Geotalea uraniireducens: one gene and its partner. The protein of the gene in region 1 interacts with the protein of each later gene in a pairwise test. Links are inferred from orthologs where the notes say so. Each region holds a gene or a part of one and is shown on either strand. Other genes may lie near its edges.

The links.
Region 2: the proteins of ligA (region 1) and leuS interact in binary tests that used the Escherichia coli proteins (3 or more experiments, as listed by UniProt). The link is inferred for Geotalea uraniireducens from one-to-one orthologs.

Annotation. Positions count from the first base shown.
Region 1 is NZ_AP027151.1:1,304,087-1,311,624, forward strand. What follows is about bases 1,890-4,775. They hold ligA (NAD-dependent DNA ligase LigA), read right to left. Parts: upstream 4,402-4,775; coding sequence 2,377-4,401; downstream 1,890-2,376. Other genes in these bases: QMN23_RS06065 (radical SAM protein), read left to right, coding at 1,890-2,115; QMN23_RS06070 (acylphosphatase), read right to left, coding at 2,105-2,380; QMN23_RS06080 (S8 family serine peptidase), read left to right, coding at 4,588-4,775. Outside these bases: QMN23_RS06060 (B12-binding domain-containing radical SAM protein), read right to left, coding at 1-684; more of QMN23_RS06065, read left to right, coding at 781-1,889; more of QMN23_RS06080, read left to right, coding at 4,776-6,933; QMN23_RS06085 (ATP-dependent helicase), read left to right, coding at 7,180-7,538. UniProt on the Escherichia coli protein: DNA ligase that catalyzes the formation of phosphodiester linkages between 5'-phosphoryl and 3'-hydroxyl groups in double-stranded DNA using NAD as a coenzyme and as the energy source for the reaction.
Region 2 is NZ_AP027151.1:1,632,598-1,637,970, reverse strand. The notes cover bases 1-3,047. They hold leuS (leucine--tRNA ligase), read right to left. Parts: upstream 2,738-3,047; coding sequence 263-2,737; downstream 1-262. Other genes in these bases: QMN23_RS07675 (cytochrome c3 family protein), read right to left, coding at 2,869-3,047; lptE (LptE family protein), read right to left, coding at 1-244. In the rest of the region: more of QMN23_RS07675, read right to left, coding at 3,048-4,998; QMN23_RS07670 (response regulator), read right to left, coding at 5,104-5,373.

The sequences.
Region 1 (7,538 bases):
CCCGGCCGCCAGGAGCAGTTCCAGGTCGGCTTCGATCCGCGCCGGCGAATAGGTGCGGACCCCCTTTTCCAGGGAAGACATGCAGAAGGCGCAGGAGAACGGGCAACCGCGGGACGATTCGTAGTAGACCAGCGGCTTGCCGAGGTCGACCAGCCCGGCGGCGAAGGGGGAGGGGAGGCTGTCCAGCTCGGCGACCGGCAGCCGGGGGGGATTGGCGACGATGTCCTCGCCGGAGCGGAAGACGAGGCCAGGGACGGTGGCCAGGAGCGGTTCGACGGCGGTCCGTCCCCAGGCCGCCGCCAGCACCTCCAGGCAATCGCGGAAGGTCGCCTCCCCTTCGTCGCGGACGATGCAGTCGACGGCCGGCTGGCGGCCGAGCAACTCGAAGATGCCGTAACTCGACTCTGGCCCGCCGAGGATGACGAAGCAGCCGGGGCGGATTTTTTTCAGGTCGGCGACGAGGGCCAGGGTTTCGGCGATGTTCCAGATATAGCAGGAAAAGGCGACCACGTCGGCCCCGGCGGCGACCAGCCGGCGCAAAACCTGTTCGCGCGGCTCGTTGACCGTGTACTCGCCAAGAGCGATCTCGACCCCGGCGATGTCGCCGCCGGCGGCGGCGAGAGAGGGGAGGGCGAGGGAGGCGTGGACGTATTTGGCGTGGAGGGTGGCGAGCAACAGTTTCATGGGGGGATTGTAACGGAAGCACTGCGGGATGACCAGTGAAAGTTAAGGCGAATCCGCCTGTTGGCGTGAGGGGTCGGTTTGTGCTATGGTGGCAGGATGAAACGAGCGAACCTTCCCAAACTCCTCTATGCCGACCGGCAGGGGAACATCTTCGATCATCCCTATTACGACATGGCCGGCATGAACGGCAGTGAAACGGTCCTCCCCGAGTCGGTCGAGCTGATTCCGCTCCCCGAGGGGAGCCGACTGTTCACCATCCCCGATACCCCGCCGCTGGCCTGGGATGCCAAACAGCGGCGCTTTGTCACCGTCGACACGGTCCGCGAGGGGCGGCGGGAAAGCCGGGTCCAGGCGGTCTCGGCCTTCATGGCCCCCGGCTACGTCCGGACCCTCCTCCCGGCCTGCGACTACCGGCGGAAGAAGGTCCATCTGCCGCTCTGGTCCTACACGGCCGTCGGCTGGGACGAGGAACACGAGCGATTCGTGGTCGCGGCCAGCCGGGTCGACACCAACGACAACTGGAATCCGTGCAACTACGACGACCGCCAGCTCGATCCGCTGGTCCGGGCACGGCTGGCGGAACTGCCGGGGAACCGGCTCCTCGAACAGCTGGCCCGCTGCGCCGTCGACTACCACTGCTTTGCCGCCAAGAACCTCTTCTTCCGCCGCTGGGAGGCGCCGCTGCCGACGTCGCCCGCCTGCAACTCTCGCTGCCTCGGTTGCATCAGCCTCCAGCCGTCCGACTGCTGTCCGTCCAACCACGACCGGATCGGCTTTGTGCCGACGCCGGAGGAGATCGTCGAGCTGGCGCTGCCGCACCTGCAGGAGGCGCCGGAGCCGATCGTCTCCTACGGCCAGGGGTGCGAGGGGGACCCGATCATGCAGGCCGACACGGTGGCCGAGGCGACCCGGCGGCTCAAGGCGGCCACGCCGCGGGGGACCGTCAACTTCAATTCCAACGGCTCTTTTCCCGAGCGGATCAGGATGCTCTGCGATGCCGGGATGGATTCGATGCGGATTTCGCTGAACTCGGTGCGGGAGGAGTGCTACAACCGCTATTACCGGCCGGTGGGGTACCGCTTTGCCGACGTGGTGGAATCGGTGGCCATCGCCAAGAGTCGCGGGCTGTTCACGATGATCAATTACCTGGTGTCGCCGGGGGTGAGCGATGACCCGGCGGAGGTGGAGGCGCTACTCCGCTTCATCGGTGAAACCGGGGTCGACATGATCCAGCTGCGCAATCTCTCCATCGATCCCGATTTCTACAACCAGCGGCTGGAGGTCAAAGGGCGGGGGATTGGCATGTACCGGCTGCTGGAGCGGTTGAAACGGGAATTTCCGCGCCTCCAGTACGGTTACTACAACCGGACGAAGGAGAACTTCTTTCCGCCGGGGTACGAAAAGGGGTGGCCGATCCCGCTCAGTACCTGATCTCGAAATCCGCGAATTCGTCGCGGTACTGGTCCTGCTCGACAATCACCTGGTCGACCCGCGCCCGGGCCGGGCCGATCCGGCACCAGGCGATCATCTTTTTCACTGCCTCCTCGTCCCCTTCGAAGCAGCCGAGGACGTCGCCGTTGGCCAGGTTCTTCACCCAGCCGTTGACCCGGTAGCGCAGGGCGGTTTCCCGGGTGTGGTGGCGGAACGCCACCCCCTGGACGAACCCTTTGACGGTTATCACGACCCGCATTTTCATGATTTCCCCTCCGCTTCTTCAAGCAGCTGCAGGAATTCGTCCTCGGTGAGTACCGGCACGCCGAGTTCCCGGGCCTTGGCCAGCTTGCTCCCCGCTTCGGCGCCGGCCACCACGTAATCGGTCTTCTTTGACACCGAGCCGGCGGCGTGCCCTCCCTCGGCCTCGACGAGCCGCTTGGCGTCGTCGCGGGTGAAGCGGGTCAGGGCGCCGGTGAAGACGAAGGTCTTGCCGGTAAATTTTCCCCCCAGCCGCTTCTCCTCCACCGCCGGCCGCACCCCGGCGGCGAACAGCCGCTCGATGGTCGCCTGATTCTCCCGGTTGTGGAAGAAGGTGCGGATGCTCTGGGCCACCTGCGGCCCGATCTCCCGGATCGACAACAGCTCCTCTTCGGTGGCCGCCGCCAGGTTGGCGACGCTGCCGAAGGCGGTGGCCAGCAGTTTGGCGGTATGCTCGCCGACGTGGCGGATGCCGAGGGCGTAGATGAAGCGGGGGAGTTCCCGCTCCTTGCTGGCGGCAATGGCGGTGAGCAGGTTCTCCGCCAGCTTCTCCCCCATCCGCTCGAACTGCATGAAATGGTCCCGGGTCAGGTAATAGAGGTCGGCGATGTTCCGGACCAGGCCGAGGCGGAGCAACTGCTCGATGTATTTCTCTCCCAGGCCGTCGATATCCATGGCGTCGCGGGCGGCGAAATGGATGATCGACTCGCGGATCTGCGCCGGGCAGGAGAGTCCGAGGCAGCGGACCGCCACCTCATCGGGGATCTTCACTACCTCCGAGCCGCATTCGGGACAGGTCGCCGGGATCGGCAGCGGCCGTTCGGCGCCGGTCCGTTTCTCGGTCAGCACCCTGACCACCGCCGGGATGACGTCGCCGGCCCGCTCGATTACCACCGTATCGCCGATCCGAATATCCTTCCGCTCCATCTCCTCCCAGTTGTGCAGGGTCGCCCGGGAGACGGTGACCCCGGAAACCTCCACCGGCCGGAGATGGGCCGTGGGGGTGATCACCCCGGTCCGGCCGACCGACGGGACGATGTCTTCCACCACGGTGACCGCCTGGCGGGGGGGGAACTTCACCGCCACCGCCCAGCGGGGAGAGCGGCTCTTCTCCCCCAGCTCCCGCTGCAGGGCGAAGGAGTCGACCTTGACCACCACCCCGTCGATCTCGTAAGGGAGCGACTCGCGTTGCGCAGTCATCTCCCGGTAGTAGGCGAGGACGGCGTCGATCCCCCGTACCCGGCGGATCAACGGATTGACCGGCAGCCCCCACTGGCGAATCGTCTCGAGAAAATCCTCCTGGGAGGTGAACTCGACGCCGCGGCATTCGCCCGGCGCATAGCAGAACAGGGAGAGCGGCCGGCGGGCGGTGATCCGCGAGTCGAGCTGGCGGATCGAGCCGGCGGCGGCGTTGCGCGGATTGGCGAACGGCGGCTCGCCGTCCTCCTCCCGCTGGGCGTTCAGCCGCTGGAAGGCGGCCAGCGGCAGGTAGACCTCCCCGCGCACCTCCACCTGTTCCGGCGCCGGGTCGACGGCCAGCCGGAGCGGGATGCTCTTCACCGTCTTCAGGTTCCGGGTCACCTCTTCGCCGACTACCCCGTCTCCCCGGGTGGAACCGACGGTGAACTGCCCCTCTTCGTAGACCAGCTCGATCGCCAGCCCATCCATCTTCGGCTCGCAGACGTAATCGAGCTCCGTCTCGGCCGGCAAGCCGAGAAAACGCTTCACCCGGTCGTCGAACTCGGTGATCTCTTCGTCGGTGAAGGCATTTTCCAGCGAGAGCATCGGCAGGCGGTGGGTTACCTGGTCGAATTTTTCCAGCGGTTCGCCGCCGACCCGCCGGGTCGGGGAGTCGGCGGTGGCCAGCTCGGGGAACTGCTCTTCAAGGGTGAGCAGTTCCCGGAACAGGGCGTCGTATTCGGCGTCGCTGATCTCGGGCCGGTCTTCCACGTAATAGAGGCGGTTGTGCCGCTCGAGCTCGCTGCGGAGCCCGGCGATGCGCTGGGCGGCGGTCTGCTTGTCCATGGCTGCTCCGTATCGGGGGATAGAGGAGCTTATAACATAGCGGCGGAGGGATGGCAATTCGTCTCCGCGACCGGGGGAGAGCCGCTTCCGTACGGTGCGTTAAATGTGATACAGTTAATGTAGCGGTGCGGACCGGTGCCGGGAGAAGGAAGCGGCAGCCGGCGCAGCGGCGTCGCCGGAGGTGTGATGATGAAGACGGACCTGATCGGTATCGTGGGTAACGCTTTCCGGCTCCTGCTGGCCGGCCTCGGGCTGGCGGCAGGGAGTGCCGTCATGCCGGCAATGGCCCCGGCGGCGCCGGTTCCCGCCGAGGTCCGGGCGGCGCTGGCGCGGGGCGAGCCGCAAGAGTTGATTGTACTCCTCGACGATACGGCAGTGGAAGGCGAGGTGGCGGGCCTGTCGTTACCGGCCGCCACCGGGGCACGGGAGGCGGCGCAGCGGCGGCTGGCGCTCAAGGTACAGCGCTACGGCGAGCTGAAGGAGCGCCTCGTTAGCGCCTTGGCCGGCGAGAAACTGGCGGTCGTCAGGGCATACAGCCATCTGCCGCTCTTCTGCGTGCGGCTCGGAGCCACGCAGGCGCTGGAGCGGCTGGCGGCGCGGCGCGAGGTGAAGGGAATCTATCCCAACGAGGCGCGGCAGCCGGCGCTCGCCGAGAGCCTGCCGCTGATCGGCCAGCCGGCGGCGGCCTGGGCCGGGTTCACCGGGGCCGGGACGGCGGTGGCAGTCCTCGATACCGGGGTCGACTACACCCGGGAGGCCTTCGGTTACTGTACCGCCCCCGGGGTCCCGGCCAGCTGCAAGGTGATTGTTTCCTTCGATACCGCCCCCGAGGATTACCTGCGCGACGACGCCATCCTGCACGGCACCAATGTCGCCGGCATCGTCCTCGGTGTCGCCCCGGAGAGCCGGATCATCGCCATCGACGTTTTCACCAACGACCTCGCCTACGATGCGGACATCCTCGAAGCCGCCAACTGGCTGCTCGTCAACCAGAGTACCTACAATATCGTCGCGGCGAACCTGAGCTTCGGCAGTGGTTATTATACTGCCCCCTGCGGCGATTCACCCTATGCTGCCGTGGTGTACCAGGCGCGGGCGGCCGGGATCATCCCCGTGGCCGCCTCGGGGAACGAGGGGCACCTCGACGGCATGCTGCTCCCGGCCTGCGTCCCCGGCGTCGTCTCGGTGGGGGCGGTCTACGACTCGTATTACGGCACCTTCCACGGGACGATATGCACGGAAACCGCCGCCCCCGACAAGGTGGCCTGCTTCTCCAACAGCGCCTCGTTCCTGACCATGCTGGCGCCGGGCTCGATCATCACCGCCGCCGGGGTGAGCATGAGCGGCACCTCCCAGGCCGCCCCCCACGTGGCCGGAGGGGTGGCGGTGCTGCGCTCGGCCTTTCCGGCGGAGACGCCCGACGCCACCCAGACCCGTCTCACCGCGAGCGGCACGCCGGTGACCGATCTCCGCAATGGCCTTGTCAAGCCGCGCCTCAGCGTTGCGGCCTCGCTCGGCTCCCCCGCCAACGATGCGTTTGCCGACGGCATTCCGTTGACCGGCGTTTCCGGGCAGGCTGCCGGGGTCAATCTCAACGCCACCAGCGAGGCGGGGGAGCCGGAGCATGCCGGGGTGGCGGGGGGCGCCTCGGTCTGGTGGACCTGGCAGGCGCCGGCCGAGGGGACCGTCACCCTCGACACCCACGGCAGCAATTTCGACACCCTGCTCGGGGTCTATACCGGCGTGAGCGTCAATGCCCTCACCCCGGTGGCGGCCAACGACAACGACGGCAGCGCCTACGGTGCCAGCGGCCTGACATTTCCAGCCCACAGCGGCGAGCTCTACCGGCTGGCCGTCGACGGCCGGGCCGGCGCCACGGGCCGGATCGACCTCACCTGGAGCTTCATCCCGGCGGCGCAGGCCGATCTGGCGATTACCGCCTCGGGAGAGCCGCCAACGCTGTTCGTCGGCCAGCTCCTCAGCTACACGGTGACGGTGGGCAACTACGGCCCGGCCGCGGCGACGGACGTGACCGTCACCAGCCCGCTGCCGGCGGGGGCCGCCTTCGTCTCCGCCTCGCCGGGGTGCGGCTACGCCGCCGGCACCGTCAGCTGCAACGCCGGCCCCCTGGCCGTCGGCGGCTCGATCAGCTTCGGGATTGTCGTCACTCCCACCGCTGCCGGCACACTCCTCACCATGTTCCAGACCGGCGGCTCCACCAACGATCCGGCGCCCGGCAACAACACAACGGTCGTCTACACGCCGGTGGGCGAGCTGCTCTACCCGGTGCTGGTCGACAACGTCCAGTATCCGACCCTGACCAACGGTTTCGGCGTCGTTACCGATGGCGGGGCGATCCTGGCCACGGCCAGCCTGTTCACCGAAGAGCTGCTTCTCAACCGGGCGGTCCGCTGCACCCTGCGGGGCGGCTACGATTCGCTGTTCAGTGCCCAGAGCGGTTACACGACCGTCCAGGGGACGCTGACGCTGGCGGCCGGCGCGCTGACCGTCGACCGGCTGGTAATCCGCTAGTCCCCGCTGCAACGCGGCTGCGGCGGCGGGCCTTGCGCTTTTACTAAGCAGTGCGTTGCTCTGACAGGAACACCCCCCCAGCAAGGGGAGGGAGTTGTCGAGTCGTCGGGTTTCGCCTTTGTAACCGGCTGCCGATGGCCGCCGCGCGACTAAGCTATTGATTTCGGCGTTGCCGATCTGCTATCACTGAAGGAAGCCGGGCACGACCGCCCGGCTGTTTTTTTTTTCGACGATTCGAGGTAGTCCATGTTCGACCTGTCCACCCTCAATCCGCCCCAGCGCGAGGCGGTCAGCCATACCGAAGGGCCGCTGCTCGTCCTGGCCGGGGCCGGCTCCGGCAAGACCCGGGTAATCACCTGCCGGATCGGCCATCTCCTCGACAAGGGGGTGCCGGCGGAGAACATCCTGGCGGTTACCTTCACCAACAAGGCGGCGGGGGAGATGAAGGAGCGGGTACGGGAGCTGGTGGGGCGGCAGCGCTGCAAGGGGATGGTCATCTCCACCTTTCACTCCCTCGGGGTGAAGATCCTCCGCCGCGACATCGAGCGGCTCGGCTTCAAGAAGAATTTCAGCATCTACACCACCTCCGACCAGCTGGGGCTGAT
Region 2 (5,373 bases), 330 kb from region 1 along the record:
AGAGGACGATCTCACCCCCCGAATTGACCACCTGGGCACCCTCGCGTCTGACCAGTTCATCGATGATGCTGTCGGTAATTACCGCCTCGATGTTCGGCCGATAGGTGCGGTTGGCAAAGATCGATACCTCGATGGTCTTGCCGCCGCGACCGAATTCGCCGCGGGCCGGCATCATCGTGTGGTAGCCGCAGCCGCCGAGCGCCATGGCCAGCACCAGCAGGCAGACGAGCGAGTATTTCCGCATGACGCCGGCCACCGCAGCCTACCCGACCACAATGTTCAGCAGCTTGCCGGGGACGTAGATAACTTTCCGCACCTGCTTCCCTTCAAGCCAGGAGCCGACCCGTTCGTCGGCAAGGGCCGATTCCTTGACCTGGGCCTCGGCGGCGCCGGCAGGAACGGTCACCTTGCCGCGCACCTTGCCATTCACCTGGATAACGATCAGCAGCTCCTCATCCACTGCCGCTGCGGCGTCGAAGCCGGGCCAGCCGGCCTGCTCGACCCCGCCGGCATGACCGAGTGCCGCCCAGAGCTCTTCGGCCACATGGGGAACGAAGGGGGAAAGGAGCAGGACGATGCTTTCAACCGCTTCCTTGAGCACTGCGGCGTTGGCCGGCAGGTTCTTCGGCTCGAAAGCATAGACGGCATTGACCAGCTCCATGATCGAAGCGATGGCGGTATTGAAATGGAAGCGCTCGTCGATATCGTCGGTGACTTTCCGGATCGTCTTGTGCACCGTCCGCCGGAGCACCTTGGCCTCGTCGCCGAGTTGGTCCGGTTTGACCGCCCCCGCCGTCGAGATGAAAGGAAGCGTGTCGTAAACCAGCCGCCAGACCCGGTTGAGGAAACGGTAACTCCCCTCGACCCCTTGGTCGCTCCAGTCCAGGTCCTTCTCGGGGGGGGCGGCAAAGAGCGAGAACAACCGGGCCGTATCGGCGCCATAACGGTTGATCAGCGCGTCGGGGTCGACGACGTTCCCCTTCGACTTGCTCATCTTGGCGCCATCCTTGATCACCATCCCCTGGGTGAGCAGGTTTTTAAACGGCTCATCGACATTCACGTAGCCGAGATCGCGGAGCACCTTGGTGAAGAAACGGGCGTAGAGAAGATGGAGCACCGCATGCTCGATGCCGCCGATATACTGGTCCACCGGCATCCAGTATTCGGCCCGCGCCCGGTCGAGCGGCCCGGCGGCGAAATCGGGACAGCAGTAGCGAAGGAAGTACCAGGAGGACTGGACGAAGGTGTCCATCGTATCGGTTTCGCGGCGCGCGGCGGCACCGCACTGGGGACAGGTGACATTGACGAACGAGGGGACCTTGGCCAGCGGATTCCCCCCCTCGCCGGTAAAGGTGGCGTCCATCGGCAGCACCACCGGCAGGTCCTTCTCCGGCACCGGCACCACGCCGCAGATGTCGCAATTGATAACCGGGATCGGGTTGCCCCAGTAACGCTGCCGGGAAATCCCCCAATCGCGGAGCCGGTAATTGACGGTTTTCCGTCCGACCCCTTCCCGCTCCAGGTAATCGGCGATCCGTTCCTTGGCTTCGTCGCTGCGCAGACCGTCGAAAGGCCCGGAGTTGGTCAGGATCCCCACCTCGGTATAAGCGGCGGTCATCGCCCCGGGGTCGAGGACGGCCCCTTCGGGCTGGATCACCACCTGCAACGGCAGCCGGTATTTGGCGGCAAACTCGAAGTCGCGCTGGTCGTGGGTCGGCACTGCCATCACTGCACCGGTCCCATAGTCGAGCAGGACGAAGTTGGCAAGATAGATCGGCATCCGCCGGTTCGTCACCGGGTTGATACAGTAGGAGCCGGTGAAGACCCCTTCCTTTTCGAAATCTTCGGCGGTCCGCCGGGCCTTGTCGGTCTTCTTGACCCGCTCGATGAACGCCTCGACTTCGGCCCGGTTTTCCGGCGTGGTCAGTTCGAGGGCCTGGGAGTGCTCCGGGGCCAGCGACATGAAGGTGGCGCCGTAGAGCGTGTCCTGGCGGGTGGTGAAAACTGTGACCTTGGCCAGGCTCCCTTCCACGGGAAAGTCGATCTCGCAACCGAAGCTCTTGCCGATCCAGTTGCGCTGCATCACCAACACCCGCTCCGGCCAGCCGGGGAGCTGCCAGGTGTTGTCGAGCAACTCTTCGGCATACTCGGTGATCCGGAAGAACCACTGTTCAAGCTCCTTCAGCACCACCTCGCTGTCGCAGCGCCAGCAGCAGCCGTCTTCCACCTGTTCGTTGGCCAGCACCGTCTCACAGGTGGGACACCAGTTCACGGACGAGGACTTCTTGTAGACCAGCCCCTTCTCATACATCTGCAGGAACAGCCGCTGTTCCCACTGATAGTAGTCGAGGTCGCAGGTGGCCAGCTCGCGGTCCCAGTCGTAGGAGAGCCCCATCTTTTTCAGCTGGCCGCGCATGTAGGCGATGTTCTCGTAGGTCCAGTGGGCCGGGTGGCTCTTGTGCTGGATCGCCGCGTTCTCCGCCGGCATGCCGAAGGCGTCCCACCCCATGGGATGAAGGACGTTATAGCCGCGCAGCCGCTTGTAACGCGCCACCACGTCGCCAATGGAGTAGTTGCGGACGTGCCCCATATGGATTCGCCCCGAGGGATAGGGGAACATTTCGAGGAGATAATATTTGCTCTTGGCAGAATCTTCGGTGACCTTGTAAGTCTTCATTTCCTCCCAGATCCGTTGCCACTTTTCCTCGACGGTTCGGGGGATATATTTTTCGTCCACGGGTAACCTCCACCAGGGTCAATCGGTATGCAGCAAAGGTTTGTTATTAGCACAAAAACGCCGGCCATGCAAACATGTTTGCCATGGCCGGCGGGGGCGAAACCGGCACAAACATCAGCGCCTGACAGCGCTCAGTTCCACTTTTGGTGGCATTTCTCGCAGTTGATCGGGTCCTTGACGCTGAAGGCCATGCTGAAACCGTGGCAGGCGCCGCACGACTTGCCGGCCTCCATCTCCTTCATGGTGAAAGAGCGGCTGGCAGCTCCCGCGGCGACAATCTTGCTGTGGCAGTCAACACAGCCATACCCTTTGCCGAGGTGATAATGGTGACTAAACGTGACGCTGCCGACCGAATCCGGCAGGGCATATTTCACCGCCTTGGTCACCGGATGGCACCGTCCGCAGCTACCGGTCACGGCAAAGGCGGTGCTGCCGTCGTGACAGGCCCCGCACGATTTACCCTTTTCCATCTCCGGCATCGTCGTATGGCGATTGTCGGCGGCAGGGCGAAAAAGCGCATCGTGGCAATCGGAACAGCGATAGGCCTGGATATGGAAGGAATGGCTGAAGGACGCGCCCGATTTCTTGAACGATATCTCCCGGACCGGATGGCACTTGGTGCAATCGGCGGTTACGGCAAAGGCAGTTTTCCCGTCGTGGCAGGCACCGCAGGATTTCCCCCCCTCCATCTCCTTCATGGTATACCGCTTCGCCGTCGCCCCGGCGCCGAAGACGGCGTAGTGGCAATCGCCACAGGAATAGAGACCAGTATGGAAGGCATGGCTGAACCGGGTGGCGCCGGTCTGGGGGACATTGAAGACGATATCGGTGGTTGAGCGGTGGCATTTGCTGCAATCGCCGCGGACACTGAAGGCGGTCTTGCCGTCGTGGCAGGCGCCGCAGGATTTCCCTTCCTCCATCTGCGGCATAGTCGTGCGCGGGTTACCGGGACCGGGACGGAACAGATCGTTGTGGCAGTCGCCACACCCCAGCGATTCAAGATGCTTGACGTGTGGAAAGCGGGAATCGTCGGCCATGGTCACGTCGCCGAGAGGATGGCATTTGCCGCAGTTCGCCGCGGCAGTGGCAGCAAAAGCGGTGGTACCGTCATGGCAGGCCCCGCACGATTTGCCCTGCCCCATTTCCGCCATGGTATAACTTTTCCGCTCCGCCCCGGCACGGAAAATCCCGTTGTGGCAGTCGCTGCAACCATAGAGCTGGCGGTGGAAGCCATGGCTGAAAGTGACCGTCCCGGCCGTCGCAGTCTTGAATTTGACATCGTCGGTCTTGACGTGACATTTGTCGCAGTTGCCGTCGACGCCGAAGACGGTTTTCCCTTCATGACAGACGCCGCAGGAGAGTCCTTTTTCCATGTCGGCCATCGTATAGCGCTTACTGTTGACGCCACCGATGAAGATTCCGCTGTGGCAGTTGTCGCAATTGAGGATCTTGGTATGGACACGGTGGCTGAAGAAGGCGTTGCCCTGGCTGAAGGTCACCTCCCGGACGTCAGTGTGGCATTTGCCGCAGTCACCTTTGACGGAAAAGGCGGTATTGCCGTTGTGGCAGCCACCGCACGACTGCTGGGTCTCCATCTCTTTCATGGTATAGCGATGGCTGTTCGGCCCGGCGATGAAATACCTGCTATGACAGTCGGTGCAATTGTAGCTGAGGCCGAGGTGGTAATCATGGCTGAAATGCGCATCGGCGGCGAAGGAGATATCCCGGACCATATGGCACTTGGTGCAGTTCGCCTTGACGGTGAAAGCGGTAGCGCCGTCATGGCAGGCACCGCAGGATGCCCCTTTTTCCATCTGGGCCATCGTCGCATGGGAATTGTCGGTACTTGCCTTGAAGATGGCGTTGTGGCAGTCGGCGCAGCCATAAGCGCCAAGGCCCATGTGGAAGCGATGACTGAAGGTTACGGTACCGAAATCGGGGATGCTGATCGGCACTTCCTTGGTGACATGGCAACGGATGCATTCGGCCAAAGGGAAGGCCCGTTTGCCGTTATGGCAGGCACCGCAGGACTTCCCCTTCTCCATTTCCGCCATGGAAACCGGCGCGGCCTTCTTGCCGATGGCGAACAGGGAGTTATGGCACAGGGTGCAATCACTGCCGAGCGCCTTGAGATGGAGCGGGTGCTCGAAGACGATCTTACCGGCATTATCCGTAGAGAATGTGACGACCCGGTAATCGGCGGCAAACAGGACGACGGGCAACAGAAACAGCAGAATGGCGGGAACCAGCAGGCGTTTCACGATCAGCTCCTTGGATGGCCGAGCTTCATTCACCCCCTTGGAGAGCGGCAGAGGCTGCGGAATTGCGGCGGTTCCGGATTGCCGGCGTAGCACCGGCAACGTCGGTTACGGTAACTTTAGCAATTCCCTTGCCACCGCGATGATTCGCCCAGCCTGGATCGGCTTGGTAATATAGTCGTTAGCGCCGAGGGCGATGGCCCGGTCACGGTCCTCCGCTGCCCCTTCAGTGGTGATGATGACGATTGGAATCTGGCAGTGAGCCGGATCGTTGCGGACCAGGCTCACCAGTTTGAGGCCGTCCATGATCGGCATGTTGATATCGGTAAAGATGAGGTCGACCTGCTCGGCCGCCAGCTTTTTCAAGCCGTCGACGCC